Regions from separate parts of the Streptomyces sp. NPDC001415 genome, predicted to be linked through region 3. Evidence: riboswitches for the same ligand, from Rfam matches in the RefSeq annotation. Region 3 holds a riboswitch; each other region holds the start of a gene.
What was found. A riboswitch is a leader RNA that binds a small molecule or an ion and turns the genes downstream of it on or off. The one in region 3 is predicted to bind cyclic di-AMP.

Region 1: another riboswitch for cyclic di-AMP. It lies ahead of ACWC2B_RS24450 (M23 family metallopeptidase); the one in region 3 lies ahead of ACWC2B_RS09160 (transglycosylase SLT domain-containing protein).
Region 2: another riboswitch for cyclic di-AMP. It lies ahead of ACWC2B_RS25845 (M23 family metallopeptidase); the one in region 3 lies ahead of ACWC2B_RS09160 (transglycosylase SLT domain-containing protein).
Region 4: another riboswitch for cyclic di-AMP. It lies ahead of ACWC2B_RS17505 (transglycosylase family protein); the one in region 3 lies ahead of ACWC2B_RS09160 (transglycosylase SLT domain-containing protein).

What each region holds. Positions count from the first base shown of each region.
Region 1 is NZ_JBSFIE010000019.1:112,645-120,288, reverse strand. It holds gene ACWC2B_RS24460 (PrsW family intramembrane metalloprotease) at 1-842, shown strand, start outside; gene ACWC2B_RS24455 (aldo/keto reductase) at 870-1,814, opposite strand; gene ACWC2B_RS24450 (M23 family metallopeptidase) at 1,899-2,969, opposite strand; cyclic di-AMP (ydaO/yuaA leader) riboswitch at 2,981-3,120, opposite strand; gene ACWC2B_RS24445 (PP2C family protein-serine/threonine phosphatase) at 3,382-4,503, opposite strand; gene ACWC2B_RS24440 (hypothetical protein) at 4,606-4,842, opposite strand; gene ACWC2B_RS24435 (MerR family transcriptional regulator) at 4,919-5,704, opposite strand; tRNA gene ACWC2B_RS24430 (tRNA-Met) at 5,832-5,905, opposite strand; gene ACWC2B_RS24425 (hypothetical protein) at 6,058-7,335, opposite strand.
Region 2 is NZ_JBSFIE010000022.1:35,086-42,729, forward strand. It holds gene ACWC2B_RS25840 (M16 family metallopeptidase) at 1-932, shown strand, start outside; cyclic di-AMP (ydaO/yuaA leader) riboswitch at 1,169-1,328, shown strand; gene ACWC2B_RS25845 (M23 family metallopeptidase) at 1,342-2,109, shown strand; gene ACWC2B_RS25850 (GntR family transcriptional regulator) at 2,347-3,024, shown strand; gene ACWC2B_RS25855 (HPr family phosphocarrier protein) at 3,231-3,512, opposite strand; gene ACWC2B_RS25860 (bifunctional acetate--CoA ligase family protein/GNAT family N-acetyltransferase) at 3,665-6,598, shown strand; gene ACWC2B_RS25865 (DUF5998 family protein) at 6,682-7,269, shown strand; gene ACWC2B_RS25870 (alkaline phosphatase family protein) at 7,269-7,644, shown strand, end outside.
Region 3 is NZ_JBSFIE010000005.1:282,388-290,031, forward strand. It holds gene ACWC2B_RS09140 (HAD family hydrolase) at 88-789, shown strand; partial or broken gene ACWC2B_RS09145 (nucleoside deaminase) at 830-1,289, opposite strand; gene ACWC2B_RS09150 (dihydrofolate reductase family protein) at 1,330-1,905, opposite strand; gene ACWC2B_RS09155 (STAS domain-containing protein) at 2,109-2,540, opposite strand; gene ACWC2B_RS09160 (transglycosylase SLT domain-containing protein) at 2,857-3,600, opposite strand; cyclic di-AMP (ydaO/yuaA leader) riboswitch at 3,603-3,786, opposite strand; gene ACWC2B_RS09165 (carbohydrate kinase family protein) at 4,238-5,152, shown strand; gene ACWC2B_RS09170 (RraA family protein) at 5,252-5,875, shown strand; gene ACWC2B_RS09175 (hypothetical protein) at 5,968-6,657, opposite strand; gene ACWC2B_RS09180 (phosphatase PAP2 family protein) at 6,744-7,361, opposite strand; gene crcB (fluoride efflux transporter CrcB) at 7,550-7,644, opposite strand, start outside.
Region 4 is NZ_JBSFIE010000011.1:114,655-122,298, reverse strand. It holds gene ACWC2B_RS17530 (SurA N-terminal domain-containing protein) at 1-596, shown strand, start outside; gene ACWC2B_RS17525 (nucleoside triphosphate pyrophosphohydrolase) at 618-1,577, shown strand; gene ACWC2B_RS17520 (globin domain-containing protein) at 1,707-2,924, opposite strand; gene ACWC2B_RS17515 (cytochrome P450 family protein) at 2,964-4,223, shown strand; gene ACWC2B_RS17510 (transglycosylase family protein) at 4,367-5,416, shown strand; cyclic di-AMP (ydaO/yuaA leader) riboswitch at 5,674-5,842, shown strand; gene ACWC2B_RS17505 (transglycosylase family protein) at 5,846-6,559, shown strand; gene eno (phosphopyruvate hydratase) at 6,820-7,644, shown strand, end outside.

The DNA.
Region 1 (7,644 bases), on a different contig from region 3:
ACCTGGGCAACGCGTTCGGCGAGGACCAGGCCAGCCACAGCGGAGGCTCGACGACGGCGGCGACCTTCTTCGTACGGGTCGTCATGTCGCCGTTCGCGCACCCGTTGTTCACGGTGCTGAGCGGCATCGGGTTCGGCGCGGCCGCGCTGGCGCCACCCGGCAAGCGACTGCGCCGGGTCGTGTTCCCGCTGGGCGGCCTGGTGTGCGCGATGGGCATGCACGCCCTGTGGAACAGCTCGACGCTGTTCGGGGTGTACGGCTTCTACATCGTGTACGGGGCGTTCATGGTGCCGGTGTTCGGGCTGCTCACCTGGCTCGCGATCTGGAGCCGGCAGCGCGAGCTGCGTACGGTCGCCGCCGAGCTGCCCGCGTACGCCGCGGCCGGCTGGCTCGGGCCCGCGGAGCCGCTCGCGCTGTCCTCGATGCGGGCCCGCGCGACGGCCCGCGACTTCGCGCACCGCACGTTCGGGGGGAAGCCGGCGTCGCGGGCGGTCGCCGAGTACGAGGCGTTCGCGACCGCGCTCGCCTTCCTGCGCCACCGTGCCTACCGCAGCGCGGGCGCGGTCGGTCCCGGCCCCGACTTCGCGGCACGCGAGCAGGAGCTGCTCCACCATCTGTGGGAGCGCAAGCCGGTCGCGGGCCCGGCGCTGCTGTACGCGGCGGGGGCCACGGGCCGGATCTGGCTGCCCCCGCAGCCGGGCCCGCCGCACCCCTACACCCAGCACGCGCAGTACGCGCCGTATGCCCCCTACGTTCCGCAGGTTCCTTACGTTCCGCAGGTTCCTTACGGGCAACCGGGCCCGGCCACAGGCCCGGCGCCGTACAACCCGTACCTGCGCTGAGTCCGTGCCTACGCGTCGAGCCCGTACCTACGCCGAGGCGGCCGTCAGCTCGGACAGCTGCGCGCCGGTCAGCTCCAGGTCGGCGACCGCGAGCAGCGCCGGGAGCTGCTCGACGATACGGGCCGAGGCGATGGGGGCGGCGACGGTCGGCCGGGCGGCCAGCCAGGCCAGCGCCACCGTGGCGATCTCGGCGCCGGTCTCCTGGGCGATCCGGTCGAGCGCGGCCAGCACCTTGCGGCCCCGCTCGGTCTCCAGGTGCTCGCCCGCACCCTCGGCCCGCCGGCTGTCCACCGACTGGCCCGGGCGGTACTTGCCGGTGAGGAAGCCGGAGGCGAGCGCGAAGTAGGGGACGGCGGCCAGGCCCGCGCGGGACGCGGTCTCCTGGAGGGCGCCCTCGTAGGTGCCACGCGAGACCAGGTTGTAGTGCGGCTGGAGCACCGAGTACTTGGCGAGGCCCTCGCGGTCGGAGAAGTCCAGGGACTCCTGGAGCCGCTCCGGGCTGATGTTGGAGGCGCCGAGCGCGCGGACCTTGCCGTCCCGCACCAGCTGGTCGAGGGCGGTGACGATCTCCTCGACGGGCACGGAGGGGTCGTCGAAGTGCGTGTAGTACAGGTCGATGTAGTCGGTGCCGAGGCGGCGCAGCGACTCCTCGACGGCGGCCTTGATGTTGGTCGGGGCCAGGCCCTTGTACGCGGGGTGGGCGCCGACCTTGGTGGCGACGACGACATCGGCCCGGTTGCCGCGGGCGGCCAGCCACTTGCCGATGATCGTCTCTGACTCACCGCCCGAGTTGCCCTCGCCCCAGGCGGAGTACAGGTCGGCGGTGTCGACGAAGTTGCCGCCGCCGTGGGTGTAGGCGTCCAGAACGGCGAAGGACTGGTCCTGGTCGGCGGTCCAGCCGAAGACGTTGCCGCCGAGGGAGAGGGGGAACACGGAGAGGTCGGAGCTGCCGAGCGTACGGAGAGAGGTCATGGGGTGATCAACTCCCTTACGGGGGTGGGTATTCCGACCCCGCCGGGATCAACCCTGCGGCGCCCTCCAAGGGTCCGGGGTGGGTCAGGGGTTCAGCCCCTTCGACTGGAGCCAAGCCATCGGGTCGATCCCCGTGCCGGAAGGCGTATGCACCTCCAGGTGCAGGTGCGGCCCCGTGACGTTCCCGGTCGCCCCGACCCGCCCGATGACATCCCCCGTCGACACCTTCTGCCCCTCACTCACCGCCAGCGACGACTGGTGGCAGTACCAGAGCTCGCTGCCGTCATCCAGCGTGATCACCGTGCGGTAGCCGTACGCCCCGGCCCAGCCAGCCGACTTCACCGTCCCGGAGTGGATCGCCTTGAGCGGCGTGCCCGTCGGGGCCGCGAAGTCGAGGCCGGTGTGGTGGCCGGAGGACCACATCGAGCCGGCCTCGCCGAACGTGGAAGTGATCGTGTACGAGCCGACCGGCAGGGAGTAGCTCGCGGCCAGCTTGGCCAGCCGCTCCTCCTCCGCCTTCTTGGCCGCGGCCTCCTCGGCCGCCTTCTTCTCGGCGGCGGCCTTGGCCGCGGCCGCGTCCTGCTTGGCCTTGGCCTCGGCGGCGGCCTTTTCCGCAGCGGCCTTCTGCGCGGCCGCCTTCGCCTCGGCGACCGCACCGGCCTTCTGCTGCTCGGCCTGCTGGAGGATGCGGGCGCGCAGCGCCTCACCGGCGTCGGTGGCGCCCTGCTCGGCCTCGCTGGTGGACAGCCCCGTCATGGTCAGCGGCGAGCCGGCGATCTTCTGATCGGCCCTGGCGGCGGCGGTCTTCGGGGTGTCCGGGCTGTCGTGCGAGACGAGCTCGCCGACGCCGGGCAGCGACCCGAGGTCCGGCAGGCTGCTGGATATGGAGTCGGGCAGCGATATGGAGACCGGCGGCTTGGTCTGCGCGGTGGCCATGCCGCCCGCGCCGACCGCGGCGATGACGCCGACGCCCAGAACCGTGGAGCTGCGGGCGAGCCCGCCGCGCTGCTTGGCCACCCGGTGCCGGCCGCGTACCGGGCGTACCGACTCCTCGGTCGGGTCCCACTCCTCCCAGGTCTCGGTCTCGCCGGGTGCGTCCCCGTACAGGGAAACCGGAGGGAGGGGGGTGTCGAGGGCAGGCTCGTTGGACGCCACGAGGGCGCGCTCCTTTCCTTCCTTCTCGCCTACCGGGTTAGCTGACGGGTTCGGAGCAGGAAGGTCTCCTACGAACGCCCATGACGGGCGCCCGATTCACCCCAAGTTGGTGGTTCCCCGGTTCCCTCGCGGGATTCGGCGCATGCGCACGGTGCCGCCTTGGCGGCGGCTGGGACGACCGCGCTGCGTTATCGAACGTTAATAGACGCCGGGGGTGGATTCCAAGCCGTTCCCACTGATCGTTAACGGCCCTGGCCAGGACTTAGTACCCCATAGGCGGTCCAATTCGGGCGAGTTGACAACCTCTCAGGGTCGCCCCCGTCACACCCCCATTCTGACGGTGTGTCAATTGTTATGCGCAGTGGCATCCTTCGGGCACACACCGTGACGCCCTCATGTCACGGCGACCGTGCTACTTCACGATCCTCACCGTGCGCCGCCGCTCCGGCTGCCCCTCGGCCGGGCGGGCCACCGCGAGCAGCGCCATGTCGTCGCTCGCGCCGCCGCCCGTGTAGCGGCGTACGTCGTCGACGAGCGCGTCCAGGACCTCCTCCGGGCCGGGAAAGATCGCGCCGCGCAGCCGGGCGCCGGGATCGTAGAAGACACCCCTGTCGTCCCGCGCCTCGGACAGGCCGTCGGTGTAGAGCAGCAGCGTCGACCCGGCGGGGAAGGGCCGCACGTCCGCCCGGTCCGGCCACACCCCGAGGTCGGCCATGCCGAGCGGCAGCGCGGGCTCGGCCGGGACGAGCACGTCGAGCGAGCCGTCCTCGTGCAGCATGAAGGGCTCGGGATGCCCCCGGTTCACCAGGCGTACGGTGCCGTCGCCGCGCGGGATCTCGGCGAGCAGCGCGGTGGTGAACCCCTCGACCGCGTCCAGCCGGTCGCGCCGGGTGCCCTCGCGGGCCAGCGCCCGCTCCAGGCGCTGGGCGACCGCCTCCAGGGATGACTCCTGCTCGGCGGCCTCCCGGAACGCGCCGATCACCACGGCGACGGCCTCCACCGCTTGGAGCCCCTTGCCGCGTACGTCGCCGACGACGAGCCGGACCCCGTACGGGGTGTCCTGCACGGCGAACAGGTCCCCGCCGATGAAGGCGTCCGCCTGCGCGGCCTCGTACCGCGCGGCGACATGGAGGCCGCCGATGCGGGCCGCGGGCGTGGGCAGCACGGCGCGCTGGGCGGTCTCCGCGATGACGCGCTGGGAGGCGAGCTGTTCACCGCTGCGGCGCAGGATGCGGTTGATGACGAGGGCCAGCGCGCTCACCGTGAGCACGGTGAACAGCTCGCTGGACCCTTCACCGAGGTTGGGCAGATCGTGTATGAACCAGAGCGCCACGACGGCGACCGCCGAGCCGAGGCCGACGAGAGCGGTGCCGCGGCCCGAGTAGAACGGTGCGGCGACGACCGGGGCGCCCGCGAACAGGGCGGCGGCGGTCAGATCGGGCGGGGTGGAGGCGTCGAAGACGAAGCCGACGACGACCAGCAGTACGGGTAGCGCCCGTACCAGGCGCCCGTCGCCCTCTGCTCGCTGCCGCACCCGTCCAGCCTGGCGCTTTCCGGCTCCCCCGGCGACTCGGGCACACCCGGGCGAGTGCCTCGGGCGAGTGCGCGGGCCCGGGCGGGGTTTAGACACAGGCTCTCAGTGGCGGCGGCAGCGGTGGGGGCCCGGGCGTCCCCGGGCGCAGCTTCCCCTGGTGTGGCGATGGTTGGCGTCCTGGTCGGGCACGCACGGCAGCTCGACCCAGCCGCCGCGGTTCAGGCGGCAGCCGTGCGCGGGGGCCGCGGACCCCGGGGCCGGCACCTGCTTGACCGGGAGCGGCTCACCCAGCTCCTCACAGCCGCTCAGGACGAGCGCGCACACGGCGAGCAGCAACACGACAGGCACCTTCCGCCGTGTCCCGGTCATCGCCCGTGTCCCGGGCATCGCGCTCTCACTCATGGCGCACGCGAGACTACTCTCCGCGCGCGCCCCCGGCGGCCGCACCGTCCGTGAGGTGCCGCTCGGCGTACACCTTCAGGCCGTCCCGCACGAAGGCCGCCGTGCCCTCTCCGTGCTTGTCGTAGTTGACGCCGAAGCGCGGGTCGTCGACGTACATCTGGCCGAGCCCGATGACGTACGACCGGGCGACGGTCGTCGTGGTGGACAGCCAGGCGACATGGCGCCGCGCGATGTCCTGGGCCTCCTCGCCGTCGGCGGCGAGCCCGGCCCCGTGCGCGCGCCCCCAGTCCCGGGCGATGTCCTCGTGTTCCTTCAGGAATCCCTTCCGCTGCTCCTCGGTGAGCGAGCGCCACCAGCGGTCGCCCTTCTCGTAGGCGTCCCGCCCCCAGCGCCGGCTCACCTCCTCCTCGTACCGCGTGTGGTCGAAGCCGTCGAACACTTCCTCGGCCATGAGCTCCTCTCCCCTCTCGGTCTTGTGCAGGGTGGTCCGCACGGACGCGATCTGCCGCGCGATGCGCTCGCGCTCCTGTTCAAGGAGGCGCAGATGGGTCCGCAGGGCGGCCGCCGGATCGCGCTCGCCCTCCAGGAGCTCGCCGATCACGGGCAGCGAGAGCCCCAGCTCCCTCAGGAGCAGGATCCGCTGGAGCCGGACCAGGGCGTCCTGGTCGTAATAGCGGTATCCGTTGCTTCCGATCCGGCTCGGGGCGAGCAGGCCGAGGTCTCCGTAGTGACGGAGGGTGCGGCTCGTCGTCCCGGCCTTCTTGGCGATCTCCTGGATCGACCACTCCTTGCCGTTCACATCCACCAAGCTAGATCTTGACGTTGCGTAAAGGTCAAGGTGCGGAGGTCGACGAACGAGGACGAACGAGCGGGGGAACGCGAAGAGGCCCGGCACTTGATGACAAGTGCCGGGCCTCTTCGTTCAGTAGCGGGGACAGGATTTGAACCTGCGACCTCTGGGTTATGAGCCCAGCGAGCTACCGAGCTGCTCCACCCCGCGTCGGTAAACACAACTGTACGCCATTCGGAGGGGTGCTCCGAACCATTTACCCCGCGCCCCTTCGGGGCCCCCGCTTGAAGGGCGCCCTGAAGGGGCGCGGGGAACTGCGCGACCAGCCCCGGCCGGCCCGCAGTCGACACGCACGCCCCGGATCACATGGACGAGGTGCGGCGGCGGCGCGCACCGAGCCAGGCGACCGCTCCGCCGAGCGCGACCAGGGCCGCGGCGATGCCCGCGTACAGGCCGGTGTGGGAGTCGGCTCCGGTGTGGGCGAGGCTGCCGGTGGCGGAGGTGGTGGTGGTGAGGTTGGCGTTGCCGGCCGCCACCGGGGCCGCGGAGGTGGCCGCGGACGCGCCGGGCTTCGCGGAGGGTGTGCCGGTGGGCTTGGTGGACGGCTTGGTGGCGGGGGCGGTGCCCTCGTCGATCGGGCCGAGCGCGAACTGCGCCGTGGCCCCGCCGAACGGGTAGGTGTTGCCCGAGGCCAGCGAGACGTCGACGGCGGCGGTGATCGGGGTGACCTTCTTGATCTGGGTCTTGACGCCCAGGTTGATCCGCAGCGGCAGGGTGCGCACACCGGATGCGGCGCCGAAGCCCTTCGGGATCGCGGGCAGGGTGACGCTGTTGTCGGAGTCGACCTTGAGGTCCTGCCAGCGCCCGTCGATCAGGGCCTGCACGAAGAAGGCCGGGTTCTTCACTTGGGGGCCGGCGTACGAGAGCTGGAACCGGGTGGTGAGCGCGCTGCTGAACACGCCGTCGCCGGTGGCCTGGTAGTGCAGGTCCAGGTACTGGCGGCCGTTCGGGGCGTCCATGGTCGAGCCGGGCTTCTTCTCGAACCAGGTCTTCAGGTGGCCCGCCTTGATCGCCGGGTCGGCCTTGAAGGTGTGCGAAGCCTGGTGGTTCTGCGCGACCTCGCCGTTGAGGCTGGTGGCCGTGAGCTTGAAGTCGCCGTCGTTGGTCGGGTAGTTGGCGCCGAGCCCGATGGTCACCTTCCAGGTCAGCTTGCCGTTCGCCGGGACGTCGAAGCCGGCCGAGGCATCCTTGCCCGCCGGGTGGAAGTAGCCCTGCCAGCCGCCGTCCTGGTGCCCGACGTCGTACGTGGTCGCGGGCGCGTTCACGGGCTGGACCTTGAAGGTGACGTCGTCCGTCTGCAGCGGGCTCGCGCCGGTCGCGTCGCCGAGCATCCACGGGTGGAAGGCCTGCGTCTGCCGCGTCGGGTTGCTCACCGTCAGCTCGAACGTCTCGGTGGCCCCACCCCGGGTGAGCGGCCCGTTGGGCGCCGGGGTCCCCATCTCCATCAGCAGCGGACGCTGGGCGTCGTCGGACGTCGCGGCCTGCGCCGACACCGGCAGCAGTACGGTGCCGGCGACGGCGGCGACGACAACGGCGGTGGCGGCGGGACGGAAGAGGCGGTGGGCGATACGAGCGGACATGGTGGACTCCCCCCAAGGAGACACAGAGGCGTTCTGCGCAGCGGCAGTCGGCGAAAGGACGGCGAAGGTTCAGCGGTTCATGGGTTCAGCCGTTCACGAAGGAACGGCGGCCGGCTGCGGCAGAGCGCCGGGCCGACGGGGTGGTGCGAAGAGTGATGCGAAGGTGACGCGAAGAGTGGTGCAGAGGGTGTTGCGAAGGTTTGTCGCCGCTTCGCCGGTCTTGCATTCCCCCCGGCTGCTGCGATGTGCCCATCTTCTGCCAGGACCTGACCCGGAACGATCGTCACTCTGTCACCGGTAGGCAACAGA
Region 2 (7,644 bases), on a different contig from region 3:
TCCCGCACGAGCAGGCCAACCCCTCCCGGCGGGCCGCCAAGGAGCTCTCCAAGGAGCTGTTCCCGGCCTCCGCGCGCATGTCCCGGCCCCGCCAGGGCACCGAGGAGACGGTCGCCGCGATCGACGCGGCCGCGGTGCGCGCCTTCTACGAGGAGCATGTGCGCCCCGCGACGACCGTCGCCGTCGTCGTCGGCGACCTGTCGGGCACCGACCTCGACGCGATCCTCACGGACACCCTGGGCGACTGGACCGGCGACCGCGCCGAGCCGCGCCCCGTCCCGCCGATCACCGCCGACGACAGGGGCCGGGTCGTCATCGTGGACCGCCCGGGCGCGGTCCAGACCCAGCTGCTCATCGGCCGCATCGGCCCGGACCGGCACGACCGGGTCTGGGCGGCCCAGGTGCTCGGTACGTACTGCCTGGGCGGCACGCTCACCTCGCGCCTCGACCGCGTGCTGCGCGAGGAGAAGGGCTACACCTACGGGGTGCGCGCGTTCGGCCAGGTGCTGCGCTCGGGCCCCGACGGCGGCGCGGCCATGCTCGCCATCAGCGGCTCGGTCGACACCCCGAACACTGGCCCGGCCCTCGACGACCTGTGGAAGGTGCTGCGCACGCTGGCGGCCGAGGGTCTGACGGATGCCGAGCGCGAGACGGCCGTGCAGAACCTGGTGGGCGTCGCGCCGCTCAAGTACGAGACCGCGGCGGCCGTCGCGGGGACGCTGGCCGACCAGGTCGAGCAGTTCCTGCCCGACGACTACCAGGCGCAGCTGTACGCGCTGCTCGCCGGGACCGGCACCGTGGAGGCGACGGCGGCCGTCGTCAACGCCTTCCCGGCCGACCGGCTCGTCACGGTCCTGGTGGGCGACGCGGCACAGATCGAGGAGCCCGTCAGGGCGCTCGGAATCGGTGAAGTGACCGTCGTGGCAGGCTGATTGACGCACCGTCCGGGCCGATCGAGGCGCCCGGACGGTCGAGGGACACGGGACCCCGGCGGCGGATGCGCTGCCGGGGTCCTCCTGATGTCCGGCTCAATGTCCGGTTTGTTGGGGAGGTTGCCTGTCTGTCATGTGGCGTGCGCTACAAAAACCGGTGTCTGTTTGGTGATTGAAAGATCAGCCGTCTAGCGTCGGTCCCGCTGTCCGTCACCACCCGTCGCAGCCGCGGCACCGGACAGTGATCGCCGAGTCCCCGAAGGCGCGAGCCTGGGGAGCCGGGGACCCACTCAGTCCCTGGGGTGAATCGGACGCCTCCGCCCGCGGAGGAGCCCGTAGGAGACCTTCCTGCTCCGAACCCGTCAGCTAACCCGGTAGGCGAGATGGAAGGAAAGGACACCGCCACTTCATGGCGTTCACCCGTGCCACCGGGAAGCATCGCGCGCCCAGCCGTATGACGCGCCGCAGCGCGAACATCGCGGGCATCGCCACCCTCGCCACCGCCGGAGTCGTAGGCACCCTCGCCTCCCCGGCCATGGCGGCCCCCAGCACCACCACGGTCGACACCGGCCTCACCCAGGCCATCGTCATCGGCGACAGCATCGCCGACCAGGTGGGCGCCCAGGCCGACGCGCAGAAGCAGGCCGCCGCGAAGGCCAAGGCGATGGCCGAGGCCGAGGCCGCCGCCAAGGCGAAGGCCGAGCAGCGGGCCAAGGAGGCACGCGAGGCCAAGGAGCGCGCCGCGCGCGAGGCCGAGCGCAAGCGCCTCAACACCTTCGTGGCTCCCATATCCGACAGCTATGTGTCCACCGGCTACAAGACCGGCGGATCGCTGTGGTCCTCCGGCAGCCACACCGGCATCGACTTCCACGCCGGGATCGGCACTCCGGTGCACGCCGTGGGTCTCGGCACCGTCGTCGAGGCCGGCAACGGCGGCGCCTACGGCAACAACGTCGTGATCAGGATGAACGACGGCACGTACACCCAGTACGGCCACCTCTCGGTCATCCAGGTCTCCGTCGGCCAGAGCGTCGAGCCGGGCCAGCAGATCGCGCTGTCGGGCAACACCGGCAACACCACGGGCCCGCACCTCCACTTCGAGGCCCGCACCGGCCCGGACTACGGCTCGGACATCGACCCCGTCGCCTACCTGCGCTCGCACGGCGTCACCGTCTGAGACGTCCGAAGACGGTCCGAGGCGCCTGAAGACCGCCCCAGACATCTGAAGCGCACCCGCACTCGGGGCCCCGCGCACACCGAAGGCCCCCGGCACATCCGCCGGGGGTCTTCGCCATTGGCCAAAAGATATCCATTGGTTCAGGCACGTCACCGGGAATTAACAAGGCCTGTCATAGAGTCGCGGAACAGACGTTGCTCGACCGCGTTTCGCGGGGATTAAGGCGGAGGTCCGGTCATGCACATTCCGGCGCATTCGGTATGCACGGCAATCCGCGACGACATCGTCTCGGGCGTATTCGAGCGCGGCAGCCGGCTCACCGAGGAAGTCCTCGCGCGCCGCTACGGAGTCTCCCGCGTCCCGGTCCGCGAGGCCCTGCGCACCCTGGAGTCCGAGGGCTTCGTCACCACCCGCAGACACGCCGGCGCCTGTGTGGCCGAGCCCACCGACCTGGAGGCCGCCGACCTCCTCGAACTGCGCCTGCTGCTTGAGCCGTTGGCCGCCGCCCGGGCCGCCGGGCGCCGCAGCGAAGCCCATCTCAAGGTGCTGCGCGGCCTGGTGAGGCTGGGTCAGGACCGGGCCCGGCGCGGCCAGGGCGAGGACCTGCGCTCGCTCGGCGGCTGGTTCCACGAGACGCTCGCCCAGGCCTCCGCGAGCCCCGGACTGATCGCGCTGCTCACGCAGTTGAGGCACAAGATCGCCTGGATGTACGCGGTCGAGGTGCCGGCCCGCCCGGCCGAAACCTGGGCCGAACTCGGCGCGATCACCGACGCGGTGGCCCGCGGCGACGCCGAACGCGCCCGCTCCCTCACCACTCTGCACGCCGAGCGATCCTTTTCCGCCCATCGGCTGCGCAGGACCGCGGACGTGAGGACTTCGCAACATGCCGTAAACACCGCGAGCGTCCGCGCTTAACGGCAGAGCCGTATACAAAGAAGGCGATAAACGCCGCCGCAGCGTGCTGCCCGAAATTGGCTTTCCCCTGCAATTTCCCATGCGGCAGTGGCGGGAAAACGAAAGGACCGCCGGTCCCGAATTTCGGGAGCAGCGGTCCTTCGATGCGACGTGATGTGTCGTCGACCGGATGAGCCGAACCAGTCGGATCAGCCCGATCAGCCCGATCAGACGGTCTCGGGGAGCTCCTCAAGACCCTCGGCGACCAGCTTCGCCAGCCGGTCGAGCGCGACGTCCGCGCCCTCGGCGTCGGAGGCCAGCACGATCTCCTCGCCGCCCTGCGCACCCAGACCGAGCACCGCGAGCATGGACGCGGCGTTGACCGGGTTGCCGTCGGCCTTGGCGATCGTCATGGGGACTCCGGCAGCCGTGGCGGCACGGACGAAGATGGACGCGGGGCGGGCGTGCAGGCCCTCGGCCCAGCCGACGTTGACGCGGCGCTCAGCCATGGTGTTGCCCTTCGAAATCTCTGACGGTTGTCTAGACCAGTCTCTCATGTGGTCCGCGATGCTCGTACCGACCTTAGGCCCCAGCACGCCGCCGATCGGCCCTGCCCACCTTGCCCCGCCCCGTACGGCGCCGCGACCCGTACGCTTTCGGTATGACGACGGCGTCCGATCCCGCGTACCCGGCTCACTGGGAGGCCGACGTGGTGCTCCGCGACGGCGGCACCGCGCGCATCAGGCCCATCACCACCGAGGACGCCGAGCGGCTCGTCTCGTTCTACGAGCTGGTCTCGGACGAGTCGAAGTACTACCGCTTCTTCGCCCCCTACCCCCGGCTCTCCGCCAAGGACGTCCACCGCTTCACCCATCACGACTACGTCGACCGGGTCGGACTCGCGGCAACCGTCGGCGGCGAGTTCATCGCGACCGTCCGCTACGACCGCATCAACGCCCAGGGCAGGCCCGCCTCCGCCCCCGCCGACGAGGCCGAGGTCGCCTTCCTCGTCCAGGACGCCCACCAGGGCCGGGGCGTCGCCTCCACCCTGCTCGAACACATCGCGGCGGTCGCCCGCGAGCGCGGCATCAGGCGGTTCGCCGCCGAGGTGCTGCCGGCCAACAGCAAAATGATCAAGGTGTTCACGGACGCCGGCTACCAGCAGAAGCGGTCCTTCGAGGACGGCTCGGTCCACCTCACCCTCGACCTGGAACCCACCGCCGAGTCGCTCGCCGTGCAGCGCGCCCGCGAACACCGCGCCGAGGCGAGATCCGTGCAGCGCCTCCTCGCGCCCGGCTCGGTCGCGGTCATCGGCACCGGACGCACCCCCGGCGGCGTGGGCCGCACGGTCCTGCGCAACCTCCTGGACGCCGGATTCACCGGACGCACGTACGCCGTGAACAAGGCGCTCGGCCCAGACCAGCGCGAGCTCGACGGCGTCCCCGCCTTCCCCTCCATCGCCGCGATCGGCGAACCGGTCGACCTGGCGATCGTCGCGGTTCCCGCCGAACGGGTGCCGGAAGCCGTCGCCGACTGCGGCGAGCACGGCGTCCAGAGCCTCGTCGTCCTCGCCGCCGACTACGCGGAGAGCGGCCCCGAGGGCAGGGAGCGCCAGCGCGCGCTGGTCCGCCAGGCCCGCTCGTACGGGATGCGGCTGATCGGCCCCAACGCGTTCGGGATCATCAACACCGCGGCGGAGGTGCGGCTGAACGCCTCGCTGGCCCCCGAGCCGCCGGCCGCGGGCCGGATCGGTCTGTTCACCCAGTCGGGCGCGATCGGCATCGCCCTCCTGTCGGGCCTCTACCGGCGCGGCGCGGGCCTGTCCACGTTCATCTCCTCGGGCAACCGCGCGGACCTCTCCGGCAACGACTTCCTCCAGTACTGGTACGAGGACCCCGCCACCGATGTGGTGCTGCTCTATCTCGAATCCATCGGGAACCCGAGGAAGTTCACCCGCCTCGCCCGGCGCACGGCCGCCGCCAAGCCCGTCGTGGTGGTCAAGGGCGCCCGGCACAGCGGCACGACCCCGCCGGGTCACGCCGTGCCGGTGACCCGGGTGCCGGACGCCACGGTCTCGGCGCTGCTGCGCCAGGCGGGCGTCATCCTGGTCGGCACGGTCACCGAACTCGTCGACGCGGGGCTGCTGCTCGCGGGCCAGCCGCTGCCCGCGGGCCCGCGCGTCGCGATCCTCGGCAACTCCGAATCCCTCGGCCTGCTCACGTACGACGCCTGCCTGACCGAGGGGCTGCGCCCGCTCAGGCCCCTCGACCTGACGACGGGGGCGACCCCGGCCGACTTCCGCGCGGCTTTGGCCGCGGCCCTCGCGGACGACGCCTGCGACGCGGTCGTGGTGACGGCCATCCCCTGGGTCGGCGAGAACGGAGCCATGGAATCCGGCGACGGCCAGATACTCGCCGACGCCCTGCGCGAGGCGGCCGCCGCGGCCCCCGCGAAGCCGGTGGCCGTCGTCCACGTGGAGATCGGCGGCCTGGCGGAGGCCCTGTCGGCGGCGGCCAGAACGGTCAACAGGGGGGCACCCCACACCCCGCCGAAGCCGGGGCCGACCAGCACCGATCCAGTCCCGCCCGGCAAAAATCCAGCCCCTGGGGGTCCCCCCTGGACGAAGTCCTCGGGGGAGATTGAGGAGCGGGGCTCTGGGGGCAGCGCCCCCAGCACCCCCACCGGCGGGCAGCCGAAGAGCGACCTCCCCGAACCCCGCGAGGCAAACCGCATCCCCGCCTACCCCGCCGCCGAGCGAGCCGTCCGGGCGCTGGCGGAAGCCGTCCGCTATGCCCGCTGGAGGCGCGAGGCGGCCGACCCCGGCAGGGTGGGGGAGTACGACGACATCGACGAGTCGGGCGCGGCCGGGCTGATCGAGCGGCTGCTCGGCCCCGCGCCCGACCCCCGCGGCACGACCCTGGCCGCGCCGGACGCCGAGGAGCTGCTCGGCCGGTACGGCATCCGCGTGCGCCCGACGCTGCCCGCGCCCGACCCGGACCGTGCCGTCGAGGCCGCCCGTCACCTCGGCTACCCCGTCGCCCTCAAGACCACCGCCCCGCACCTGCGCCACCGCCCGGACCTCGGCGGCGTACGCCTGGATCTGGCGGACGAGCGCCAACTCGCCCGCGCCTACGCCGAGTTGACGGCCACCCTCGGTAAGCCCGAGGAGCTCAAGCCCGTCGTGCAGGCCATGGTCCCGCGCGGCGTGGACACCGTCGTGCGGGCCTCGATCGACTCGGCGGTCGGCGCGGTCCTTTCCTTCGGACTCGCCGGAGCCGCCTCCGAACTGCTCGGCGACACCTCGCACCGGCTGATCCCGGCCACCGACCGCGACGCCGCCGAACTGCTGCGATCCATCCGGACGGCCCCGCTCCTGTTCGGCTGGCGGGGTTCCGCGCCCGTCGACACCGCGGCACTCGAAGAACTGCTCCTGCGGGTGTCGCGGCTGGTCGACGACCATCCCGAGGTGGTCGCGGTGGGCCTGGAGCCCGTCATCGTCGCCCAGCACGGCCTCTCCGTACTCGGCGCGAGCGTCCGCCTCGCCCCCGCTCCGCCCCGCACGGACCTGGGCCCCAGGCGCCTGCCCAGCTACTGAGAGCCCCCGTCCGAACTCCGCCCGGGCTTCGGACACAGCCTCTGAGGGCCGTCCGCCCCCTGCGGCAGCTTAAGATGGACCCCATGGCGAAGACCGGTACGACGACCCAGGGGCTCCGCGCGGCGATCGAGCGCAGCGGCTACTACCCGGCCCTTGTGGCCGAGGCGGTGGAGGCCGCGGTCGGCGGGGAGCCGATCGCGTCGTACCTGGTGCACCAGGAGACCACCTTCGACGCCAACGAGGTACGCCGCCATGTGACGGTCCTCGTGCTCACGGACAACCGTTTCATCGTCAGCCACACCGACGAGCAGAACGCCGACACCAGCTCCCCGACGCCGTACGCGACCACGTCCACGGAGTCCGTGAAGCTCGGCCGGATCTCGTCGGTCGTCGTGAGCCGCGTCGTCGCGAACCCCGAGTCGTACACGCCCGGCACCCTGCCCCGCGAGGTCGTCCTGACCATCGGCTGGGGCGCCGTCGCCCGGCTCGACCTGGAGCCCGCCGCCTGCGGCGACCCCAACTGCGACGCCGACCACGGCTACACCGGCAACTCCACCGCCGACGACCTGAGCCTCAGGGTCAGCGAGGCCGGCGACGGCCCGGACACGGTCCGCCAGACCCTGGCCTTCGCCCAGGCGCTGTCCGAGGCGACCGCGGCGACCGGCCGCTGATGGCCCAGCCCGCCTGGCAGGATCCCGAACCCCTCGCCCTCGACACCGCGCCCGTCCCCGAGTACGGCACCGGATCGCTCGCCGATCTGCTGCCCACCCTCGTGGCGGGCCAGGGCGTACCCGGATTCGAGGAGCGCATCGCCGGGCTCGCCCCCGCCGACCGCAACTGCGTCTTCCTGATCGACGGCCTCGGCTGGGAGCAGATCAAGGCCCACCCGGACGAGGCGCCCTATCTGCACTCCCTGCTCGGCACCTCGCGCGGCGGCACGGGCCGGCCCATAACCGCCGGGTTCCCCGCCACCACCGCGACCTCGCTCGCCTCGGTCGGCACGGGCCTGGCCCCCGGCGAGCACGGCCTGCCCGGCTACACCGCGC
Region 3 (7,644 bases):
CTTCGCGACAGCGACGCGGGAAGGGGTGCCGGATATCCGCGAGGCAGCTGAATAGGGTGAGGCCTGTCCCGGGAAAGGGGTGGCCTCATGGAGCGGGTGCGCGTATTGGCGCTGGATTTCGTCGGCACCCTGGCGGGCCACGGCCCGGCCCCGGACGGCGAGTTGGTCGCGAAAGTCCTACGGAATCTGCCGGGGACGCTGATCCCCGACGACTTCCCCACCCGCTTCGACACGGTGATCCGGCGCCTCGGGCCGACCGGCCGCGTCCAAGGAGTACGCAGCACGTTCGAGACGCGCCTGCGCCGCGCCGCCCAGGACTGCGGCGCGGACATCCCGGATCTGCGGCGCGCGATGGAAGCGGTGTTCACGGCGCTGCCCGACGCGAGGATCGACCCCGAGGCGGCTTCGGCGGTTCGGGACCTCCACGCGACCGGTCTGAGGTGCGTACTGGCTTCCAACACGGACCGGCCGGAGCAGGTGCGACTCCAGACCCTGCGAGCCGCGGGAATCGCGGACTGCTTCGACGCCTTGGTGCTCTCCAGTGCCCTCGGCATCCGCAAACCAGATCCCCGCTTCTACGCCGCGGTGACCGAGGCGGCGGGCTGCCCGCCCGAGAACGTCCTGTTCGTGGGAGACAACCCGGAGACTGATGCGGTGGGGCCCGAGGAGTTCGGCATGTCGGCAGTGCTTGTCGGCTCGGGGCTCCGGCCGGAGGGGCTGCCGGCGGGAATCACCACGATCAGCCACCTGAGGGAACTGGCGGATCATCTCAACGAGGCCGGAAAATAAGCGAGTTGGCTCTTTCTTCCTCCCTGCCCCTCAAGGGGCGTCACTCCCCACTGTCTCCGATGTCCTCATTCCACACTTCAGGGTTGGTCATGACGAACTCCTTCATCATGGCCACACACTCCGGATCGTCGAGCACCACGACCTCCACCCCATGCCCGGCCAGCCATTCCTGCCCGCCCCGGAACGTCTCGTCCTCCCCCACGATGACGCGCGAAATGCCGAACTGCCGTACCAGGCCGCTGCAATACCAGCACGGGGACAGCGTGGTCACCATCGTCGTGCCCCGGTACGACCGCTGCCTTCCGGCATTGCGGAATGCCGCCGTCTCCGCGTGCAGGGAAGGATCACCCCTGCTGTACCCGCAGGTTGTGGCCACGGCCCAGCACCGCTCCGTCCGGGCCGTAGAGCGCCGCGCCGATCGGGATGCCGCCCTCCGCGAGTCCCGCCCGGGCCTCCTCGACGGCTGTCGCCAGCCATTGCCTGGCCAGTTGCTGTTCCATTTCGCCCGTCCCGCCGTCCGTCGGTGACTTCACGTACCGGTTACTGCGCTGCCCTGACCCGTTCGTGGTGGAGGAGGACCACGCCGTTGCCGAAGGCGCGGGTCTCGACGAGGCGCAGCTCGTGGGTGTCGGCGTACGAGGTCGGGAAGAGGCGCCGGCCTGTTCCGAGCAGGACCGGGTGGACGTAGAGGCGGTATTCGTCGATGAGGTCGTACTGCCGGAACGTGGCGGCGAGATTCGCCCCGCCGATCACCAGGTCCCCGCCGGGCCGTGCCTTGAGCGCCTCGATCTCCGCCGGGACGACCTCGTGTTTGACCGTGGTGTTCCAGTCGGCCTTCTGAAGTGTCCGGGAGTACACGATCTTCGGCATCTCCCGCCAGATACCGGCGAATTCAGCGACCGGCGGGGAGGCGGAAGGGTCGGCGTCGGCGGTGGGCCAGTACTCGGCCATGAGCTCGTGGGTCACGCGCCCACTGATGAAGGCGCCCATGGGCCTGAGCTGTTCGTTGACGTACTGATGCAGCTCGTCGTCGACCATGTGCCAGTCGATTTCGCCCTCGGGCCCCGTGAAAAAGCCGTCGAGAGAGACCGACATGGGAAGGATGATCTTTCTCATCGCAGTCACCTGCGCGACGATACGCCCGCCCCTGCCGACATTCCCGTCAAGAACGCCGACTCTTCCCCGTGTATTTCAAAGCCCTCACCGCGCCGCCCGGACCGCACCTCGGCCCGGCACTTGGTCCGACCTCTCACGAAGGGCCGGTGAAGCCCGGTCGGATCACGGTTTCTGAAAGGGCGACAACTGGACCGCGCCCGGCGCTAGTTGTCGTCGGCCGTCGGCCCGGTCAAGGCGACCAGGGCCGCTTCCTTGATCGTGGTCGTCGGCTCGAAGAGCGCGTCGAGGCCACCCGCCGTGAGGATCCGCCGGTGCCACGGCCGTACGCAGACCACGCCGAGATGCCCGTCGCGGGCCCGGATCCTGCGGTACGCCCGGCACAGCAGAGTGAGGACGGCGCAGTCGAAGAAGTCCACGGGCCGCAAGTCCACGATCACGCGCGCCCGGGCCGGCTGCGTGGCGGCGTCGAGATGCAGCTGGACTCCGGGCGCGGTGGCCAGGTCGACGGTGCCGTGGACCTCGACCACCGTGAACCCTTGCATCAGATAGGTGCGGGCATTGGAGAGCCGGTCCGGCAGCAGCCCCGGCGGAAGCGGCACAGGGGCCGAGACGGATGGCCGAGCGGTGGTTCCCATGGCAGCTCCCGGTCCAGAACTGGCCTCCGCGGGTGCGGAGGTACTCGGTAATCGGGCAGTCACCGTGGTCCGGGGTGACGCACTACCACCCTAGGAACAGGGCCGCATGCAGAAACGTGCACCCTTCGAATTGTTCACCCTCGGGAGTGAACGAAATTTGCACCGCTCCCCGTTTGAACACCGCACACGGGAAGCGAAGCGACCCGGCGCGCCTGTCTTCTGGCCCGCCGGGGCTGAACCCCGGGCGATGGACCGCCGGTTGGGGCCGACGGTCGGCCGGGCGCCCCCCGAAAGCGCCCGGCCCCGAGGGCGACCGTCAGTACGCCCCGAAGACGTTGTCGATCGAGCCGTACGTCTTGGCGGCGTAGTTGCACGCGGCGGTGATGTTGGCGACCGGGTCGTAGAGGTCCATGGACGTACCCGGCACGTGGAAGGCGGCGAACGTGGGCTGGATGACCTGGAGGAGTCCCTTGGAGGGCGTGCCGGCCACCGCGTTGGAGTCCCAGTTGTTGATCGCCAGGGGGTTGCCCGACGACTCGCGCATGATGTTGCGGTAGATGCCGTTGTAGCTGCCGGGGATGCCGTGCTGGGCCATGATGGCCATCGACTGCTTGATCCAGCCGTCCAGGTTGTTGGCGTACGTCGGCGCGCCGGCCGTGCTCGCGGCGGTGAGGCTCGTCGTGCGGGCGGAGCGGTCGGCCCGGTCGGCCGAGGCGTCCCGGGCGGTGCTCGCCGCGGCCGGGCCGCCGACGGTGAGCTTGAGGCCGGGCTGGATCAGAGCCGGGTCGCCACCGATGACGCTCTTGTTGTCCTGGTAGAGCTGCTTCCAGCCGCCGCTCACGTTGAGGGCGTCGGCGATCTTGGCGAGCGAGTCCCCGGCGACGACGGCGTAGCTCGTGGGAGCGGCCTTGACGGCGGTGGCGGAGTGGGCCGGCGCGGCGGCGGCCGTGGTCGCACCGATCACCGGCATGGCGAGTACGGCGCCGCCCGTTCCGGCGGCGGCGAGGCCCCGGGACAGCGAGCTGGACTTGGGGCGGCGGTGCTTGCCCTTTGCAGGCATGGTGAATTCCTCTCCTTCGCCTACGAGGTGAGCTGTCGGGTTCGGACGGGAGATGTCCGGTCGCGGCGCACGCGACTTCACCCCAGCCGTTCCGGAATCCGGATCGGCGGCTTACCTGGTTCCCCCGCTCCTGCCAAACGTGTGTGGGAGGCTCCGGACGGCGGCAGGATTCGGCGTTCCCTCCGGATTGACGGTGAACGTAAACGAATAGGCCGACCGGAAACAAGGCCAGAATTCAATGGGCGCGATCCGGGATATTGATCCACTTAAATCCACACGCCGCGACCGCCCCGCCCGGGACCTCAACTCGCTTTCGGTTCAACCGAAATGACCCCGAGGAGCCCGAGCGCCCACCATCCCACACGTGACCCAATTCACTCGCTCGTCGAGCAACCGGGCAGCCCATCCACAAAAGAGGCGAGCCTCACTCAATAGCGGCCAATTCGGACATCATAAATGCGGGAGTGCGAGCGGAGTGATGGCATCCCAAAACATTCCATTTAGGACACTCGGGACTTCTCCTGGTTCACATGCCTCACATACCTGCGGCAGCACACGTGTCCCTCACGCCCCTGCCGGAGATCATTGCTCACAGGCCACCCTCCACGGTGGGACCAGGCGACAGAGAGGTGGAACGGTGATCCGAGAGAGCGCGGAGTACGACGTCCTGGTGGTCGGGGGCACGGGGGTGGACACGGTCGTACGCGTCGACTCCCTGCCGGTCCCGCTCGCCGACTCGGTGCAGGTCGGCCCGATCGTGGAGTGGCCCGGGCACACCGGGGCGAACGTGGCCCTCGGGACGCGAGCCCTCGGCCTGGCGGTCGGCCTGATCGACTGCATCGGCGACGACTGGATCGGCTCCCAGGTGCGCGAGCTGCTGGCCGAGGGTGATGTGGACTTCGCCCCGCTGATCTCCCCCGCCGGCACCCGGCGCGCGGTGAACCTGGTGGACGCGAACGGCCGCCGGATGCCCTTCTACGACGCCCGCGACCCGGCCGACCTGCGGATGCCCCGGGACTTCTACCTCCCCCGGCTGCGCCGAACCCGCCATGTCCACCTCTCCATCATGAACTTCGCGCGTTTCCTGTTCGACGACATCGAGGCCCTCGGCATCCCGGTCTCCACGGATCTGCACGACTGGGACGGACTGGCCGAGCACCACCGGGAGTTCGCGCTCCGCTCGGACCTCGTGTTCCTCAGCTCGGCGGGAGCGGGTGACAACGCCCCCGCGCTGATGCGGGAGATCCTGCGCGAGGGCCGCGCTGACACCGTGGTCGCCACGGCCGGAGCCGAAGGCTCCTACCTCCTCACCCGGGACGGCGGGTCCACCCCGCACCACATCCCGGCCGTCGCACCGCACGCCCCGGTCGTGGACACCAACGGCGCGGGCGACGCGTACGTCAGCGGCTTCCTGTACGGCAGGCTCACCGGCCGGAACGTACGGGAATGCGGCCGATTCGGCGCGGTGGCGGGCGCCCATGCCTGCACGGCTCCGGTCGCCACCGACCCCATCTCGCGGAAAGGCCTGCTGGCGGCGGATCAGATCGCTTGAGATCATTCCGGCGCTCGGTGCCGAACGCGCCCGGCGCCGCCCAACTGGCGCCCTGAACAAGCCTTTATTACGCCCTATCAAGTCCTGTCAGGGAGAAACATGAACGACATCAGCGAATTCAAGAACATTTCCCCGACCACGCTCGCCGACGTCCTGGGCCGCGACCAGGTCATGGATATCGGCATTCGCCCTTTGTGGTCCCCGATGCCACGCGTCGCGGGTCCCGCATTCACCGTACGGTGTCCCGCGGGCGACAACCTCATGCTGCACGCGGCCATCCACCGCGCGGAGCCCGGTTCGGTCATCGTCGTCGAATCGGGCGACCTGGACTACGCACTCGCGGGCGGAAACGTGTGCGCCGTCGCCCAACGCCGGGGAATCGCGGCGTTCGTGGCCGACGGGGTCATTCGTGACCTCGCCGAAGTCCGCGAGTTGGGCTTTCCCGTGTTCGCCCGGGGCGTCATTCCCATCCCCGGAACCAAGAAGGCCGTGGCTCCGCTCAACGAGCCCGTGCGCTGTGGCGGGGTGCGGGTCGACGCGGGCGACCTCGTGGTGGCCGACGAGGAGGGCATCGTGGTCACGCCCCGCGCACGCTGGGAGCAGGTGCTCCTGGAGGCCCGGCGGAAGTTGGCGAAGGAGGCCGGTGAATCCCTCGACGCGTGGGAAGAGACGCATCGCGCCCGCATCGACAAGGCCCTGAGCGAGGGCGGCTTCGAAGGCTGAGCCCTCAACTCGCTTGGCCCTGCGGCGAGTTGAGGAGGGCCCCGGTGTGCGCTCGTCGGCGTACACCGGCCCCCGGGCTCAGACACAGGCTCTCAAGCCCTCCCCACCTCGCGGACCAGTTCAAGGCCCAGGACCCGGTCCATGTAGGCCATGGTCTCGAACTTGGCTCCCTGCGGCACATCGTCGGACGTCGCCAGATCGTGCAGGAGGCGCAGGACGGCCGAGGTGTCGAGCCGGTTGTCCAGGGCGGTGCGGGCCGTGCTCTTGAGGTCGGCGGGGATCGGCTTCGAGGGCTGCTCGGCCCAGTCCGCGATGGCACGCCGCCAGCGGGCCAGCGCGCGGCCGGCCTCGGCGACCTCCCCCGCCGTGACGGACATGGGTTCCTCGTAGGGGTGGCTGAGCAGCAGCAGGCGTACGGCCAGCAGGTCGAGGCCCTCGAACGGGGGCAGCCGGGCTTCGCCGATCTGCAGGCAGGCGCTGCCCGCGCCCTCGTACGTCCCGCTGGTGAGCTGGACCCCGGGCGCGCCGCCCAGGGCCTCCGCGATCTCCTTCGGGTCGCCCTCGGCATCGGCCGGCCGGATGCCGGCGGCAGCGGCGGCCGTTGTGCCGTGCGGGCCGGTCCACCCGATCAGCACCGCTCTGCCGCGCATTTCGACGACGCGCGCCAGCACGTCCGCCATCAGCAGCACCCGAAGGCCGGTCCCGGCATCACCGTCGGCAGGGGCATGGGCGCAGATGCGCAGCGGGCCCGGTCCGGCGAGTTCATCGACGATTCGCAGCACGTCGCCGAGCCTAGGGGTTCGGGCCCGGCCTGGACACCGGTCCGCGCCGAGCGCAAGGGCAACGCCCCCCGTCGGAGAACGCCGCCTCACGCGAGCAGCGGCCGCAGCGCCCCGCCCCGCAGTCGCGTCACGAGCGGGGCCGCGAACCGCCGGGCGGACCACGTCACCGCGAACGAGACCACCCCTCCGACCACCAGCGCGACCAGCACGTCATGCGGATAGTGCGCGCCGACGTACACGCGCGAGGCGCCCATCAGGAGCGCCACGAACGCGGCGATCGCGCCCAGCTTCCGGTTGACCAGGAACAGGGCTACGGCCGCGGCGGCGGCTACCGTGGTGTGGTTGCTCGGGAACGCGTAGTCGTCCAGGGGCGGGCACTTCTCGATGAGGAAGTCGTGCGGCAGCGCACGGCAGGGGCGGGGCTCGGTGAACACCGACTTGATCGCGTCATTGATCACATACGCGAGCACCACCGCGAACGGCGCGGCCAGCGCCGCCGCCATCACCGAGGCGTCCTTGCGCCGGGCGAACCACCAGCCGCCCAGCATGAACACCGCGAACAGGGCGACGCCGTAACTGGTGAAGGCGGACACCGGCCCGTTCAGCCAGTGCGTGTGCCGGGCGAAGTCGGTGATGTCGCCGTACAGCCCGCCGTCGATGGACGCGCCGTCCAGGGCCTGCGGCGTGGGGGTGGGACTGATCATGGGATGCGGTTCTCCGGTGGTTCGACGGGCAGTGCCCGCCCCGTGGCGAACGGGACGGGTCGGGGAGCAGAAGTCCGGGCGACTGCCGCATGAGCGGAACATGAACGTCTACAGGCTCGTAGACGCAAAGGGACCGGGATCGGTTGCGTGCGTGTGCTGTCCGGCTCAGCTGGTCTTGAAGGCGCGGATCAGGCCCAGAGCGCTTCGGCGACCGCCACGCCCACGAAGACCGCGCCGAGCCCGGCCACCACGCTGACGACGACGTTCGCCGCGGCGTAGAACT
Region 4 (7,644 bases), on a different contig from region 3:
CGGCCCATCCGGGGGCCGCGGCCGTCGTCGGGGGCCAACGGATCGAGGTGTCCGCACTCCAGGCCGAGGTCAAGGACGTACGGACGGCACAGCAGAAGTCCCCGGAGTCCGCCCGGCTGATCAAGGATTCGGGGCAGCTCGGCAAGGTGAAGCTGAGCAACATGATCTTCGATCGCGTGCTGGGCCGCGCTGCCGAGCAGGCCGGGGTGAGCGTCAGCCGCAAGGAGATCCAGGACGCGCGGGCCGCGATGGTCCAGCAGGCCGGCGGTGAGGACCAGCTGCGTGAGCAGGCCCTCACCAACGGCGGGCTCGCCCCGAACCAGATCGACGCGTACGTCCAGCGGCAGGTCACCGAGCAGAAGCTGGCCGCCGCGCTCGGCGCCCGCACCCAGCAGGACCTGCTGCCCGCCCTGGTCAAGGCGTCCAAGGACCTCGGCGTCGACGTGAACCCCCGCTACGGCAGCTGGAACGCGAGCCAGATCCAGCTCGCCGACTACCAGGCCCCCTGGATCGCCAAGCCCAAGCAGCCCGCGGCCCCGCAGACCGCCCCCGAGGAGCAGCAGGGCGACCCCGGGGACGCCGTCTCGACCGGTTGAGCCAGCGGGTAGGTTCGACGGGTGACTGCTGTTGAAGAACCCGGCCGAATCGTTCTGCTCACCGCGAGCCACCGGGTCGCCCCGGGCCTGCTGTCCTGGCCCGCGTGGCAGACCCTGAGCGCCGCCGACCTCGTGCTGTGCCCCGACGCCGGGCACCCGCAGCTGCCGTATCTGCGCGAGGCCGGCGTGCCGGTGGAGATCTCGGCGCCGGACGCGCAGGAACTCGTCGCGGCCTGCGCCGGGGGCCGGACCGTCGTCGTCCTCCCCTCCGGCGAGGGCGACCGCCGCCTGACGGACGGGCTCGCCCGCCTCGCCGGCTCCGGCCGCGTCCAGATGCCCGACCTGGAACTGCTCCCCGGCTCCTACGACCTGCCGGGCGCCCGCCTGCTCGACCTCGTCCAGGTCATGGACCGCATCCGCCGCGAATGCCCCTGGTCCTCCCAGCAGACCCACAAGGGCCTGGCCAAGTACGCCCTTGAGGAGGCGTACGAGCTGGTCGAGGCGGTGGAGGAGGGCGACCGCGACGAGCTCCGCGAGGAGCTGGGGGACGTGCTCCTTCAGGTCGTCTTCCACGCGCGGATCGCCGAGGAGGACGCGGAGGCTCCCTTCTCGGTGGATGACGTGGCGGGCGGCATCGTCGAGAAGCTGATCCACCGTCACCCGCACGTCTTCGGCTCGGAGACGGCCTCGACGCCGGAGGAGGTCAAGGCGCACTGGCTGCGGATGAAGGCGGTGGAGAAGCAGCGTTCGTCCGTGACGGACGGGGTCCCGCTGGGGCAGCCGGCCCTGGCCCTGGCGGCCAAGCTGTCCGCGCGCGCCCGTACGGCGGGGCTGTCCGTGCCGCTTCCCTCCGGGGAGGGGGTCGGGTATCGGCTCCTCGCGCTGGCGGTGGAGGCGGAGGCGGCGGGGGTCGACCCGGAGGCGGCGCTGCGGGGCGCGGCGCGGGCCTACCGGGAGGCGATCCGCTCGACCGAGGGCTGATTCCCCCACCCCGCCCCTTCCCGCTGTGACACTCTGCGGCTCCGCCGGAGGCTTTCGGGAAGGGGTGGGGAGGGGCCTCCGGGGTCTGGGGCGGAGCCCCAGGAGCGAGCCCCAGGGCCGGGGTGGGGCTCAACCCCGCCGGTCCGCCGGGTTGTGCCAGCGCGGGGCCGGGCGGTTCAAGAGCCATTCCGCCGGGCCGAGCGGGCGGGGACCCGGGCCCGCCGAAGGGACCGCGTCGCTGAAGACACGGCCCACGTCCACCCCCAGCCCCACCAGAACCCCGCGGACCTCGGTCATGAACCCCGGCGGCCCCGCCAGATACACGCCATGGTGGGGCCAGTGGCTGCGATGACCCAGCGCGGTGATCAGGCGTTCCGTGGCCTGAAGGGGATCCCGCCCCGGCGCCGGCGTGATGAACGTCGTGTGGAGGCAAGGGAGTTGGGAGGCCAGCGCCTCAACAGCCGGCCGGTCGTACAGGTACGCCACATCCCGCGCCACCACGAACAGCCGTACCTCGTCCGCGAATTGAGCCCGGGTCAGCTGCTCCAGCAGGGCCTTCATGGGGGCCCACCCCGTACCCGCGGCTATGAAGGTCAGCGGGCCGGACGGGGTCGGCCCCAGGGATAACGAGCCCGCGGGCGGGCTCAGTCGCAGTGCGTCCCCCGGGTCCGTCCGCTCGACCAGTGCCGTCGACATCAGCCCCCCGGAAACCCGGCTGGCATGAAGGTCGACCGTGCCGTCCGCACGCGGCGCGTTCCCGATCGAGTACGTCCGCCACGCCCCCGGCACCCGCGGATGCGCCACACTCACGTACTGCCCTGCCGTATAAGGGAGTTGGGGCGACGGGCGCAGGGTGAGGACCGCCAGGTCGGGGCCGTAGCGGGCATGGCGGACGACCTCCGCGCCCCACCACGCCGGCTCCCCCGCCGAGGCCGCCGCGGCCGCGCCCTCCAGCATCGTCTCGGACATCACCGAGTACGCCTGGCACCACGCCTTCTCGACCTCCGCCGTCCACGCCCCGCCCGCCGCCCGGGCGAACGCGGCGAGCAGGCTCGCGCCGACCGCCGCGTAGTGCTCCGGCGCCGCGAGGAACTTGCGGTGGTCGCGGCCCAGCGCACGCAGATAGGAGGGGAGGGAGGGGTCGCCGAGGCGGCCCACGACCTCCGTGATCGCGGCGAACAGCCGGTCGCGCTGGCGCTCCATGGCCTCAGGCCCGGACGGGAACAGCGCCCGCAGGCCCGGGTTGTGCCAGAAGAGGTGGGAATAGAAGTATTTGGCCGCATGCTCGGCCCGCCGCTCCACCACCGCGAAGCCGGCCCTCAGCGCCTCTTGATCCTCTTGATCCACCGCGTGAATGTAGGGGAGAGAGCGGGATACGGTCGAGAGGTGCAGGACAACAACCCCATTCCGCCCGCCCCGCCCGCCCCCGAACTCTTCACCTGGGAGTTCGCCACCGACCCGTACCCGGCGTACGCCTGGCTGCGCGAGCACGCCCCCGTGCACCGTACCCGGCTGCCCAGCGGCGTCGAGGCGTGGCTGGTGACGCGGTACGGGGACGCCAAGCAGGCCCTCGCCGACCAGCGGCTCTCCAAGAACCCGGCGCACCACGACGAGCCGGCGCACGCCAAGGGCAAGACGGGCATCCCGGGCGAGCGCAAGGCCGAGCTGATGACGCATCTGCTCAACATCGACCCGCCGGACCACACCCGGCTGCGGCGGCTCGTCTCCAAGGCGTTCACTCCGCGTACGGTCGCCCAATTCGCGCCCCGCGTCCAGGAGTTGACCGACCAGCTCATCGACGCGTTCGAGGCCAAGGGCGAGGCCGATCTCATTCACGAGTTCGCCTTCCCTCTCCCCATCTACGCCATCTGCGACCTGCTCGGCGTACCGCGCGAGGACCAGGACGACTTCCGCGACTGGGCGGGCATGATGATCCGGCACGGCCGCGGACCGCGCGGTGGCGTTGCCCGCTCGGTCAAGAAGATGCGCAACTACCTCGCCGAGCTCATCCACAAGAAGCGCGAGAACCCGGGCGACGACCTCATCTCCCGGCTCATCGAGGCGAGCGACCACGGCGAGCACCTGACCGAGAACGAGGCCGCCGCCATGGCCTTCATCCTGCTCTTCGCCGGCTTCGAGACCACGGTCAATCTGATCGGGAACGGCACGTACGCCCTGCTCCGCAATCCCGAGCAGCGCGAGCGGCTCCAGGGTTCGCTCGCCGCGGGGGAGACGGGCCTGCTCGAAACCGGCGTCGAGGAGCTCCTGCGCTACGACGGGCCCGTCGAGATGGCGACCTGGCGGTTCGCCACCGAGCCGCTGACGCTCGGCGGGCGGGACATCGCGGCCGGCGACCCCGTGCTCGTGGTGCTCGCCGCCGCCGACCGCGACCCCGAGCGCTTCGCCGACCCGGACGCGCTCGACCTCGGCCGCAAGGACAACCAGCACCTCGGGTACGGGCACGGGATCCACTACTGCCTCGGTGCGCCGCTGGCGCGCCTTGAGGGGCAGACGGCTCTGGCGACCCTGCTGCGGCGCCTTCCTGACCTGCGGCTCGCGGCGGAACCTGACGATTTGCGCTGGCGCGGCGGGCTCATCATGCGCGGACTGCGCGCCCTGCCGGTCGAGTTCACGCCGCCGCGTTGAGGGCCCGCGTCCGAGCCGTATCTGACGGACCGTCAAGACTGTGACTTTTATGTGATCCCGGCTGCATCGACTTGTGACAAGCGTTCGAGTACGGCTACGTTCACCGTTCATTCGGCTCAGCAGTCACACGGAAGGCCTTTCGCATGCGCTCCGGGAATGGACGGCATCGTCGACCCCGCCAGGCACCCGCTCTCGTCGTCGCGGCAGGAGTGACCGGATCGGCCATCGCCCTTCCCCTGCTCGCCGCGACCGGCGCGAACGCCGCTGACGCGAGCACCTGGAACCAGGTGGCCGCCTGCGAGTCCGGCGGAATGTGGAGCGCCGACTTCGGCAACGGCCTGTACGGCGGGCTCCAGTTCTCGCAGGCCACCTGGGAGGCGTACGGCGGTACGGACTACGCCCAGCGCGCCGACCTCGCCAGCCGCGCCCAGCAGATAGCCGTCGCCGAGCAGGTGCTCAAGGCCAAGGGTCCGCAGGCCTTCGCGAACTGCGGCAGCGCCGCCGGGCTCACCAGGGGCGGGGGCTCGGCGGGGGTCGACCCCGGCGCGCCCGACACGTCGACCGGCACGCCCACGCCCGCCCCCGCGACCCCCTCCGCTCCGGACACCAAGGCGCCCGACGCCACCCCGACGCCGGGCGCCTCCACGCCCGCCACGCCGACTCCGGGTCCCACGAAGCCGAGCGACCCGGCCAAGTCCCCGACGCCGTCCGCATCCACCCCGACGAGCCCCGGCAAGCACCGCGGGTCGCCGTCGCCGGAGGAGAGCGCGGGCACGACCCCGGGCGGCACCGGCTCGTCCGCCCCGACGACCGGTCGGACCGACCCGAGCGGCCCGGCCGGATCGAATGGGTCCAGTGGCTCAAGCGGGTCCAGTGGCTCCAATGGTTCGAACAATTCGGGCAACTCCACCGATAGTCGCGATTCCGGACGTCACGCCTCGCGAGGTGACGATGCCTCACGTGAGTCCGGTAACACCCCCGCCGCCAACGGCGACTACACCGTCCGTCCCGGCGACAATCTGTCGGTCATCGCCGAGGCGAACAAGATCCAGGGCGGCTGGCCCGCGCTGTACCACGCCAACGAGAAGCTGATCGGCACCGACCCGAACCTCATCCTGCCTGGCCAGAGCCTGGACCTGAAGGGTGTCGCGGCGGTCGTGACGGCCCCGAAGTCGGCACCGAAGCAGGGTTAGTTCGCTGGCGTATGTCCGTTCTGTGCAAGTGAGACATGGGTCTCTTCGCCTCAACTGGCGTGTCCCGTCTGCCCGGTCCGTCCGCCCCGCCCCTCACCTGCGGAAACATCCCTTGTGTGACGGCAAGTAGGGGGGATTTCTCCCCGATGTGCGTCTTTGAACATTGGCGGGGCGTGTGTTTTCGTCGGACTCGCTCGTCACCACGAGCCCCGTCGACCGAGCACGCCGAATCCTGCCGTCGGCCGACGGGAACAGTCGACGCTTATGCGCCGTAGGCAGGAGCGGGGGACCCAAGGTAAGTGCCGGGCCCGGCAGTTCAGACGACTGCCGCAACGGCTTGGGGTGAAGACGGGCGCATCGACGCTCGGCCGGGCAGCTCACGCCCGAACCCGACAGCTCACCTCGCAGGCGTCGGTGAGGAGAACCTCCATGCTGCTTTCCGGCAAGGGCAAGCACCGTCGCCCGTCCAAGGCCGTCCGTGTCGCCACGCTGGCCGGTGTCACCGGTGTCGCCGTGGCCGCCCCGCTGATGGCGGCGGGCAACGCCTCCGCCGCTTCCGTCCAGACCTGGGACGCCGTCGCCCAGTGCGAGTCCGGCGGCAACTGGTCCATCAACACCGGCAACGGCTACTACGGCGGCCTGCAGTTCTCGCAGTCCTCCTGGGCCGCCGCCGGCGGCACCCAGTACGCCGCGCGCGCCGACCTCGCCACCAAGGGCCAGCAGATAGCCACCGCCGAGAAGCTGCTCGCGATGCAGGGCCCGGGTGCCTGGGGCTGCGCCGGCGCCGGCAACCTGACGTCCGGCGGCAGCAAGGCCGACGTCGACACCTCCGGCTCGTCCTCGAAGCCGAAGGCCTCGAAGCCCGCGGCGCCCAAGCAGCAGGCCCAGCCCCAGCAGAAGTCGCAGCCGAAGGCGAAGAAGGCCGAGCGCACCGAGTCCGCGCCGGCCAGCCGCGACGAGCAGCGCACCGAGCCGGTCAAGCAGGGCAACGGCGAGTACACCGTCAAGTCCGGCGACACCCTCGGTGACATCGCCGCCGCCAACGGCGTCAAGGGCGGCTGGCAGAAGCTGTTCGAGCTGAACAAGGACATCGTCAAGGACGCGAACCTGATCTTCCCGGGCCAGAAGCTGCACCTCAGCTGAAGCTGACCCACCCCCCCAGGTCGCCCCGGCCCGGCGCGCATTCCCCCGTACGCGCCGGGCCGGGGTTTTCGCTGTTACCCGGCAGTAGTGTTGTGGCCCTTTGCCCGGGAATCAGGGTTCTTGGGCCCTTTTTCGTCCCAGGAGGCGGGCACCCGGCTGGCCGGAGCTCCAGAGCCGGTTAGGCTCTTGTCGCAAGGCGAAGCGACCCCGCAAGGCCCTGCACTGCTTGCGTCACATCTAGCGTCACATCCCAGAAGGAGATGCTCGTGCCGTCCATCGACGTCGTCGTAGCCCGGGAAATCCTGGACTCCCGAGGCAACCCCACGGTCGAGGTCGAGGTCGGCCTCGACGACGGCAGCACCGGCCGTGCTGCAGTTCCGTCCGGCGCCTCCACCGGTGCCTTCGAGGCCATCGAGCTCCGCGACGGCGACCCCAACCGCTACGGCGGCAAGGGTGTCGAGAAGGCCGTTCTCGCCGTCATCGAGCAGATCGGCCCGGAGCTCGTCGGCTACGACGCCACCGAGCAGCGCCTGATCGACCAGGCCATGTTCGACCTGGACGCCACGGACAACAAGGGCTCGCTCGGCGCCAACGCCATCCTCGGCGTCTCGCTCGCCGTCGCGCACGCCGCCTCCGAGGCCAGCGACCTGCCGCTGTTCCGCTACCTGGGCGGTCCCAACGCGCACCTGCTGCCCGTCCCGATGATGAACATCCTCAACGGTGGGTCGCACGCCGACTCCAACGTCGACATCCAGGAGTTCATGATCGCCCCGATTGGCGCGGAGTCCTTCTCCGAGGCCCTTCGCTGGGGTGCCGAGGTCTACCACACGCTCAAGAGCGTCCTGAAGCGCAAGGGCCTGTCCACCGGCCTCGGCGACGAGGGCGGCTTCGCGCCGAACCTGGAGTCCAACCGCGCCGCCCTCGACCTCATCCTTGAGGCCATCAAGGAAGCCGGTTACGCCCCGGGCAAGGACATCGCGCTCGCGCTCGACGTCGCCGCGTCCGAGTTCTACAAGGACGGCAAGTACGAGTTCGAGGGCAAGTCCCGCTCGGCCGCCGAGATGACCGAGTACTACGAGGAGCTC